One region of the Kosakonia sp. MUSA4 genome, then DNA from elsewhere that is predicted to be linked to it. Evidence: predicted binding sites of a transcription regulator. Region 1 holds the regulator's gene; the other holds the start of a gene.

Evidence for each region. The regulator LexA, encoded in region 1, represses DNA repair genes until DNA is damaged. The targets are predictions, from matches to a motif close to TNCTGTATGTACATACAGNA.
Region 2: the regulator LexA is predicted to act here: its motif matches at 1,544-1,563, upstream of uvrB (excinuclease ABC subunit UvrB).

What each region holds. Positions count from the first base shown of each region.
Region 1 is NZ_CP025697.1:38,274-43,287, reverse strand. It holds gene C0557_RS00190 (CsbD family protein) at 1-78, opposite strand, end outside; gene dinF (MATE family efflux transporter DinF) at 244-1,578, opposite strand; gene lexA (transcriptional repressor LexA) at 1,655-2,269, opposite strand; gene C0557_RS00175 (diacylglycerol kinase) at 2,378-2,746, opposite strand; gene plsB (glycerol-3-phosphate 1-O-acyltransferase PlsB) at 2,879-5,014, shown strand, end outside.
Region 2 is NZ_CP025697.1:1,510,620-1,515,633, reverse strand. It holds gene uvrB (excinuclease ABC subunit UvrB) at 1-1,467, opposite strand, end outside; gene C0557_RS07250 (ABC transporter ATP-binding protein) at 2,219-2,941, shown strand; gene bioD (dethiobiotin synthase) at 2,883-3,605, opposite strand; gene bioC (malonyl-ACP O-methyltransferase BioC) at 3,598-4,347, opposite strand; gene bioF (8-amino-7-oxononanoate synthase) at 4,334-5,014, opposite strand, start outside.

The DNA of each region.
Region 1 (5,014 bases):
ATCGGTCAGTTTGCCCCATTTTTCTTTAACAGTGCCTTTGAACTGTTTCCAGTTACCGCCGACTTCGTCTTTATTCATCGTTGACTCCTTATCGTTCGGTTAAATAGATAATCGTTCTGCTGAACGTACTGATTATTGTAGTTAAGGATTCCGGCAATCGATTTTTATTCGGAATCTTTAACCGTCACGATGGTTAAAAACAGCATAAGCGAGGCGAGGAAACAGGCAAAAAAACTGGCAATATCAGGAAGGATTCACATCGGAAAACCAGCTGCCGTTACGCCAGTGGCGACGCCACAGCCAGGCAAGCGTAAGCCCGCGCAGGGCGAGAAAGACGGTCAGCGACAGCCATAAACCGTGATTGCCCAGCACCGGAACCGTCAGCAGCGTAACAGCGAACCCGGCGGCGGCAATCGCCATACTGTTACGCATCTCCGCTGCGCGCGTGGCACCGACAAACATGCCATCCAGCAAGTAGCACCACACGCCCACCAGCGGCAGAATCACCTGCCAGAACAGGTAATGCCCGGCGAGCGTCTGCAGGGCAGGAAGCGAAGTCAGCAAGGCAATAATGTCATCACCTGCCAGCGCATAAATCGCCGCAAAGAACAGCGCCACCAGCCCGGCCTGGCGGCATGCCGCTCGCCAGACGTCCATCAACTGGCTGCCATCGCGCGCGCCATAGGCCTGCCCGGAGTGCGCTTCGACCGCATAGGCAAAACCATCCAGCGCGTACGCGGTAAAGGTGAGAAACATCATCAGCACCGCGTTAGCGGCAACCGTCTCACCGCCAAGACGGGCGCCCAGCACGGTGATTGAGCCAAAGCAGAGCTGCAAAAGCAGTGAGCGCAGCATGATATCGCGGTTAAGCGCTAATAAGCGCCGCATACCGCCGCGCCAGGCATTTTTCAGCGCTGGCAGGGTGATACCGCGCATTACCAACACGCGGTGCACCATCAGCAGGCCGATGGCGAAAGTCGCATACTCAGCCACAACGGTGGCGAGCGCAGCGCCCTGCACATTCATGTGCAGGCCCATCACCAGCCACAGGTCGAGCACAATGTTGAGGAGATTCCCCACTACCAGCAGGATCACCGGCGCACGGGCATACTGCACACCCAGTAACCAGCCGAGCAACACCAGATTTCCCAACGACGCTGGCGCACTCAGCCAGCGAATATCGAGAAAGCGCCGCGCCTGCTCCAGCACGGCTTCGCTCCCGCCGGTAATGTGCAGCGCCAGATCGATGAGCGGCGTACGCAGCAGCATAATTAACACACCTGCCGACAGCGCCAATAGCAGCGGCTGTACCAGCGCGCGCGCCAGCGCAGGTGCGTTTTTCGCACCAAACGCCTGTGCCGTAAGACCGGTGGTGCTCATCCGCAAAAACAGCAGCAGCATAAACAAAAAGCTGGTTGCCGTTGCGCCGATCGCCACGCCGCCGAGGTAAACAGGACTATCCAGGTGCCCGACCACGGCGGTATCCACCAGCCCCAGTAACGGAACAGTGATATTGGAGAAGATCATGGGCAGCGCAAGCCGCCACAGTGCTCTGTCAGATGCGTTCAGCAACGGCATGGCAATGTCGAATCAACGGGGAAAATCGTATTACGCAGCGCCACGGTGTTTTGTGTCGCTGCGAAAAGAACAGGCGTTAGAGCCAGGTACCATTACGGATGACGCCAACCGCCAGCCCTTCAATGGTGAAGTTTTGATCGCGCAGATCGACGACGATCGGGGAAAACTCGCTGTTTTCCGGCAGCAATTCGACGGTGTTACCCTGTTTTTTCAGACGTTTCACGGTAACTTCATCATCAATACGTGCGACGACCACCTGGCCGTTACGCACGTCCTGCGTTTTATGCACTGCGAGCAGGTCGCCGTCCATAATACCGATGTCTTTCATCGACATACCGCTAACGCGCAGCAGGAAATCCGCATGAGGTTTGAAGAGATCGGGATCGACCTGGTAGTGACCCTCGATATGCTGTTGCGCCAGCAGCGGTTCACCCGCAGCAACGCGACCAATCAGCGGTAAACCGATATCCTCTTCTTCTTCCAGCAGCAGACGCAGACCACGCGATGCGCCGGAGACGATTTCGATAACCCCTTTACGTGCAAGCGCTTTCAGGTGTTCTTCAGCCGCATTTGGGGAACGGAACCCCAATTGCTGTGCGATTTCCGCACGCGTTGGTGGCATACCGGTTTGAGTGATCCGATCGCGGATGAGATCGAACACCTCTTGCTGCCTGGCCGTTAATGCTTTCATCCCGCCCCCTGGGTGTATATACAGTTATGCTGTGAGTATATACAGTCAAAGGCGATTTTGGAACCAAATTTAAGCAAAAAACCAGGGTGTTATCGATTTCTGGAAGCGTTATCGAAAATGCGACCAGAGAAGCGAGATCCAGGTAAACAGCGCCAGCAGGATCGACATCAGCACTGCCGCCGATCCCATATCCTTCGCCCGACCGGAAAGTTCGTGAAATTCAGAACCAATTCGGTCTACGACAGCTTCAATTGCACTATTTAGGATTTCAACAATCATTACTAGCGACACCGAGCTAATCAGCAGCACCCGAGTGACCGTGTCAATGTCCAGCCAGCAAGCAATAATGATAGCGAAAACAACGGCTACCAGCTCCTGGCGGAAAGCGGCTTCATTGATCCATGCAGCGCGAACGCCCTTCCATGAGTAACCTGCTGCTTTAATGATTCGGGTAATTCCGGTGGTATTATTGGCCATGAAAAGAACCTTTTTATGTAATAAACGTCAATGTCTACATCAGCGTACTGAGGTACAACAGAAATTACGTGCGCTTTCTGATATTCTTGCGGCGCAATGGCACTATTATTAACCAGAGGCTTTTCATCTTTTATGTCCGGTTGGCCACGAATTTACTACAAATTACTGAATTTACCATTAAGTGTACTGGTAAAGAGTAAATCGATACCTGCAGAACCTGCACAGGAACTGGGTCTCGATACTTCACGTCCTATTATGTACGTGCTGCCTTATAACTCTAAGGCAGATTTGATGACATTACGCGCTCAGTGTCTGGCGCACGAACTGCCCGATCCCCTGGAACCCCTGGAAATCGACGGCGTATTGCTGCCGCGTTTCGTGTTCATTCATGGCGGTCCGCGCGTGTTTACCTATTACACGCCGAAAGAAGAGTCCATCAAACTGTTCCACGACTACCTGGATTTACACCGCAGCCATCCGGATCTGGATGTGCAAATGGTTCCGGTATCGGTAATGTTTGGCCGCTCGCCAGGGCGTGAGAAAGGCGAGATTAATCCGCCGCTGCGCATGCTGAACGGCATCCAGAAATTCTTCGCTATCTCCTGGCTCGGCCGCGATAGCTTTGTGCGCTTCTCGCCGCCCGTCTCCCTGCGCCGCATGGCGACCGAGCACGGCACCGATAAAATTATCGCGCAGAAACTGGCGCGCGTGGCGCGTATGCACTTCGCGCGACAGCGTCTGGCCGCCGTTGGGCCGCGTCTGCCGGCGCGTCAGGATCTGTTCAATAAACTGCTCTCTTCTAAAGCGATTGCCCGTGCGGTCGAAGACGAAGCGCGCAGCAAAAAAATCTCTCACGACAAAGCGCAGCAAAACGCTATCGCGCTGATGGAAGAGATTGCCGCCAACTTCTCGTACGAGATGATCCGTCTGACCGACCGTATCCTCGGTTTTACCTGGAACCGTCTCTATCAGGGGATCAACGTGCACAACGCCGAACGCGTGCGCCAGCTTGCGCACGACGGCCACGAGATTGTCTATGTGCCCTGCCACCGCAGCCACATGGACTATCTGCTGCTCTCGTATGTGCTCTATCACCAGGGGCTGGTGCCGCCGCACATTGCCGCAGGCATCAACCTGAACTTCTGGCCCGCCGGGCCGATTTTCCGCCGCCTGGGCGCCTTCTTTATTCGCCGTACCTTTAAAGGCAACAAACTCTACTCCACCGTGTTCCGCGAATATCTGGGCGAACTGTTCAGCCGCGGTTATTCGGTCGAGTATTTCGTCGAGGGCGGTCGTTCACGTACCGGGCGTTTGCTGGACCCGAAAACCGGTACGCTGTCGATGACCATTCAGGCGATGCTGCGCGGCGGTACACGCCCCATCACGCTGGTGCCGATTTATATCGGTTATGAACATGTGATGGAGGTCGGTACCTATGCGAAAGAGCTGCGCGGCGCAACCAAAGAGAAAGAGAGCCTGCTGCAGATGGTGCGCGGGCTGAGCAAGCTGCGTAACCTGGGGCAAGGTTATGTGAACTTCGGTGAACCCATTCCGCTGATGAACTACCTGAACCATCACGTTCCGGAGTGGCGCGAATCTATCGATCCAATCGAAGCGATTCGCCCGGCATGGCTGACGCCGACGGTGAATAACATTGCCGCCGATTTGATGGTTCGCATTAACAATGCCGGTGCGGCCAACGCCATGAACCTGTGCTGTACAGCACTGCTGGCATCGCGCCAGCGTTCGTTGACGCGCGAGCAGTTAACCGAACAAATCAGTTGCTACCTCGAACTGATGCGCAATGTGCCTTACTCGCCGGATTCAACAACGCCTGCCGCCAGCGCGGACGCGCTTATCGACCACGCGTTGCAGATGAACAAGTTCGAAGTCGAGAAAGACACCATCGGCGATATCATTATTCTGCCGCGCGAGCAGGCAGTGTTGATGACCTATTACCGCAACAACATCGCCCATATGCTGATGCTGCCGTCGCTGATGGCGGCGATCGTGACCCAACATCGCGCCATCTCCCGTAGCGATATTCTGCGCCACGTTGAGCTGCTTTATCCGCTGCTGAAAGCCGAGCTGTTCCTGCGCTGGGAAAAAGCCGAGCTGGCGGAAGTGCTGGAAAACCTGACGCAAGAACTGCTGCGCCAGAGCTTAATTACCGTCAAAGACGATCGCCTGAGCATCAACCCGGCCCATTCGCGGACACTGCAACTGCTGGCCGCCGGTGCGCGCGAGACATTACAGCGCTATGCCATC
Region 2 (5,014 bases), 1.5 Mb from region 1:
GATAATTTCCATACGTTCAACCGTATCAATATCAGAGTGCAGATAACGCACCCGCTCACCGTGCTCTTCCAGGTATTCGGTGAGATCTTCCGCCATACGCTTGGTCAACGTCGTCACCAGCACGCGCTCGTTAATGGCCGCGCGGATGCGGATTTCCGACAACAGATCGTCAACCTGCGTAGCAACCGGACGCACTTCGATGATGGGATCCAGCAAACCTGTCGGACGTACCACCTGGTCAATCACTTCATCGCCGGATTTCTCCAGCTCGTAATTGCCCGGCGTTGCCGAAACATAGATAGACTGCGGCGCCAGCGCTTCAAACTCTTCAAATTTCAGCGGACGGTTATCCAGCGCCGACGGCAAACGGAAACCGTACTCCACCAGCGTCTCTTTACGCGCGCGGTCGCCACGGAACATGCCGCCGATTTGCGGGATGGTGACGTGGGATTCGTCGATCACCAGTAAACCGTCGGACGGCAGGTAATCGAACAGCGTTGGCGGCGGCTCGCCAGGACCGCGCCCGGAGAGATAGCGCGAGTAGTTTTCAATGCCGGAGCAGTAGCCCAGCTCGTTCATCATCTCCAGATCGAACTGCGTGCGCTGGCTGAGACGCTGCTCTTCCAGCAGCTTATTGTTCGCCAGCAGCGTTTTGCGCCGTTCCACCAGCTCATCTTTGATCTCTTCCATCGCCTGCACGATACGCTCGCGCGGCGTCACGTAGTGCGTTTTCGGGTAGATGGTGAAGCGCTGAACGGTCGATTCCACATGCCCGGTGAGCGGGTCAAACAGCGACAGGCGCTCTACTTCTTCGTCGAACAACTCCACGCGCAGCGCCAGGTCATCCGATTCCGCCGGGAAGATATCAATCACTTCCCCACGCACGCGAAACGTCCCGCGCTGGAAAGCCTGATCGTTGCGGGTGTACTGAAGTTCTGCCAGGCGACGCAGAATCGAACGCTGGTCGATAATCATGCCGTTGGTCAGATGCAGCATCATCTTCAGGTAGAGATCCGGATCGCCCAGACCATAGATGGCTGAAACGGACGCCACGACCACCACATCACGGCGTTCCAGCAGCGCCTTCGTTGCAGACAGACGCATCTGCTCGATATGCTCGTTCACCGAGGCATCTTTTTCGATAAAGGTGTCCGAACTGGGCACATAGGCTTCCGGCTGGTAGTAGTCATAGTAGGAGACGAAATACTCCACCGCGTTTTCCGGGAAGAACTCCTTCATTTCGCCATACAGCTGCGCCGCCAGCGTTTTGTTCGGCGCCAGCACCATTGTCGGGCGTTGCAGATCGGCAATGACATTGGCGATGGTAAAGGTCTTACCCGAGCCGGTAACCCCCAGCAGCGTCTGGTGCGCGAGGCCGTCTTCCAGACCTTCCTTAAGCCGACGAATCGCCTCAGGCTGGTCGCCGGAGGGGCGAAAAGCAGAATTCAGTTTGAACGGTTTACTCATGAACGGCTACCTGGTGAAGGAATGAGCGGGCAGGTAACATATTTTACTCACCCTGTTCACTTTTGCCAATAAATAATACTGGATGAAAAAACAGTGGCAGGTTAGCTGATCTGGTCTACCCGCGATAAGGAAATGCGTTTCCGCGTTAAATTTTCTCCCCGACAAGATAAAACACCAGACCCGCAGGGTTATCCCCAGGAACCTTCACTTTTTAACAATTGTCAAGCCGCACCTTGAAAGTTTTGTGGCAACCGGTGACACTTTTCTTACAACCATTGATTTTATATAACCAATTGATAAGCAATAATTAATTTAAAAAGCCGGGTTTCGCACCAATTCAGACGCAAGCCGCGTCCTCTCTCGCTTGCCGAACGTTTTCTAACTCTAATGCACAAGGTTATCCACAGGAATAGTGGATAACTGCCGCCAGCCCGTATACCTCGCCAGCCGACAAATTCCCAACAAGACCCAATCGCTGTTCATTAAAAAATTTTTATCACTTCTTTTTGCTCATTATCAACTAAACAAAGACGTCATCCTCATGAGATACCCATCACAAATTGTCGCTTTGCTGCACCACAATCCAACACTGGTAGCACTGGCAAAGTGCAGGATATTTACCTGCGTTCTCTCTTTCCCGCGTGCTAAACGGCAGTTTTATCATCCGCATCCGAAAAAAAAGCCTTTTTTCGCTTCTGGCAAGCCTTTTGCAATACAGAAGGGTCACCAGAGCCGTAAGAAGGAGCGGACAATGTTGAGCCTACGCGCAGTAAACCAGTACTACGGTAATCAGCATACTTTATGGAATGTTGATCTTGATTTAACCCCAGGCGTCTGTAATTCGATTATTGGCATGCCAGGAATGGGGAAAACGACACTGATAAATTGTATTTCCGGTTATTTGCCCATTGAGAGCGGCAGCATGATTTGGCAGGAAGCCGGCGCACCGCCGCGCGATCTGCTGAGTATTCAGGCGGAGCATCGCAGCGCAATGGGAATTGGCTATGTGCCGCAGGACCGGCGTATCTTTTCGCAATTGACCGTCGAGGAGAACCTGCACATTGCCATGCGTGCTGTCGGCGAGCCGGGAAGCGTACTGGGTCGCGATATTTACGACCTGTTCCCGGAGCTGTATACGTTGCGCCCGATACGTGGCGCAGAACTGTCAGAGGATAACCAGCAGCAACTGGCGATGGCGCGGGCGCTGGTCACCCGCCCGCGGCTGCTCCTGCTTGATGAACCGACGCGCGGGCTGGGCCAGGCGTTTATCCATAAACTGGGCAACTTGATCGTGCGGTTGAATCAGGAATTCGGCATGACCATTTTACTGGCCGAGCAGCATCTCTCATTCATCCGCCGGGTAGCTGACCGTTTTTGTCTGCTGCACCGGGGGCGCAACGTCGCGCAGGGAGATGTCAGACAACTGGATGATCAGATGCTGTCACACTGGATGACACGGGAGTCAGTACGCTGAGATCGAGAAAATGGCCTGTTTTTTCTTTTTCGGGCGCGTGGGCAAACCAGGGGATTTCACCCATCAGTGGAGCCTGCATCACGCGCCGCAGCGTCGCCATATACTCCCGGTGACGCGCGCCCGGTGCCACCACATCGTTAGCAATCCAGCCCGCGAGCCGTAATCCTGCCTGGCGTACCGCCTGCGCTGTCAGCATGGCGTGGTTGATGCAGCCCAATTTCACGCCCACCACCAGAATCACCGGCAACTGCTCCTGGATAACCCAGTCCGCATAGGTGAACGTTTCTGAAAGCGGCGTAAACCAGCCACCCGCCCCTTCCACCAGCAGCCATTCTGCTTGCGCCTCCAGCGTGCGTAACCCGGCAGACATCACGGCGGCGTCAATCGGCTCGCCCAGATCGGCGCTGACAATGTGCGGCGAGGTCGGTTCCGCAAAGGTGTAAGGGTTCACGGTTTTATAATCCAGCGGCAAACTGCTGTGCTGCTGCAACGCCAGCGCGTCGCTATTACGCAGCCCCTGCGCCGTCATTTCGCTACCGGATGCAACCGGTTTATACCCTGCGCTGCGCAAACCGCGTAGATTTGCCGCCTGTAGCAGCGCGCAACTGGCGACGGTTTTCCCCACTTCGGTATCCGTGCCGGTGACAAAATAGCGTTCAATCACGCGTGATAACTCCCCAAAAAAGATGATACGTCAGGGGACATTTCCCCTGCTGTTGCGGCCAGGCGAGTTGCAGACGTTGCAGTTTGCCCCGCGTCAGCCCCTGCTGCCTGCCGTTGTGTAAATGTGTCGCGCCAATGCCTTTCAGCGACCGCAGCGCGCGGGCAGCGTCATCAAAGTGCAAAGTGATGCTCTCGACACCGCTGTGTACAGACCAACCCGCTAAAGCCTGTTCGATTGCCGAAAGAGGTAAAAAGCGATTGGCATGCGGCTGGTCATCCACCGCCCGCCAGGCCTGATTCAATTCCGGCAACGAGGCTTCCACCAGCGTGGTAAATGCCACAAAACCGCCGGGTTGCGTCACGCGACAGAGTTCGTTGATGGCCTGGCGTAAATCATCACACCACTGCACGGCGAGGTTGCTCCACACCAGTGAGAACTGTGCATCCGCCAGTGGCAGCGCTTCGATATCACCCAGCAGATAGCGATCGGCGCTTTGCTGTCGGCGCGCTTCATCCAGCATAGTGGCCGAGAGATCCAGCGCCGTCACGTTACTGCCCAGCCCGCGCCAGTAACGGCTCATGGCGCCGGGGCCGCAGCCGGCATCAAGCACATTCGAGGGGGTGATTTCGCCCAGTTGCGTCAGCAGCAGATCGGCGCTCAGCCGCTGTAACGCGTCGTGGTGAGCGTAACTTTGCGCCGCGCGGCCAAATGCGGCGGCAACGGCGCGTTTATTCACCGCCATATAACGCCTCCAGCAGACTATCAATATCTTCCGCCTGGTGAGCCGCCGTCAGCGTCAGGCGCAGGCGCGCAGTGCCCGGCGGTACGGTCGGCGGACGAATCGCTGTCACCCAGCAACCCTGTTGACGCAGACGCTCCGCCAGACGCAGGGCACGCGCGTTATCACCAACGATCAGCGGCTGAATGGCGCTCTCTGAATCTGCCAGCGTCATCGGCAGTTGCGCCGCGCCGCGGCGAAAACGCGCGATCAGCGCCGCCAGCGTTGCCCGGCGTTGCTCACCCTCATCACTGCGGATCACCCGTAATGCCGCGCTGAGCGCCATTGCCTGCGCCGGTGGCATTGCGGTGCTGTAAATCAGATGACGGGCAAATTGCAGCAGATAGTCGGCAACCGTTTCGCTGCACAGCACCGCTGCGCCGCTGACGCCGAAGCCTTTGCCAAAGGTGACAATCAATATCTCAGGTTTGATGCCATGCAGATGGCAACTGCCGCGCCCCTGCTCGCCCACCACGCCAGTGCCGTGCGCGTCGTCAACCATCAGCCATGCCTGCGCCTCGCGTGCTACCTGGGCGATTTCCCCCAGCGGCGCGCTGTCGCCATCCATACTGAAAATGCCTTCGGTAACCACCAGTTGCTGGCCGTCAATCGGTTTTGTCAGTAGCGTTCG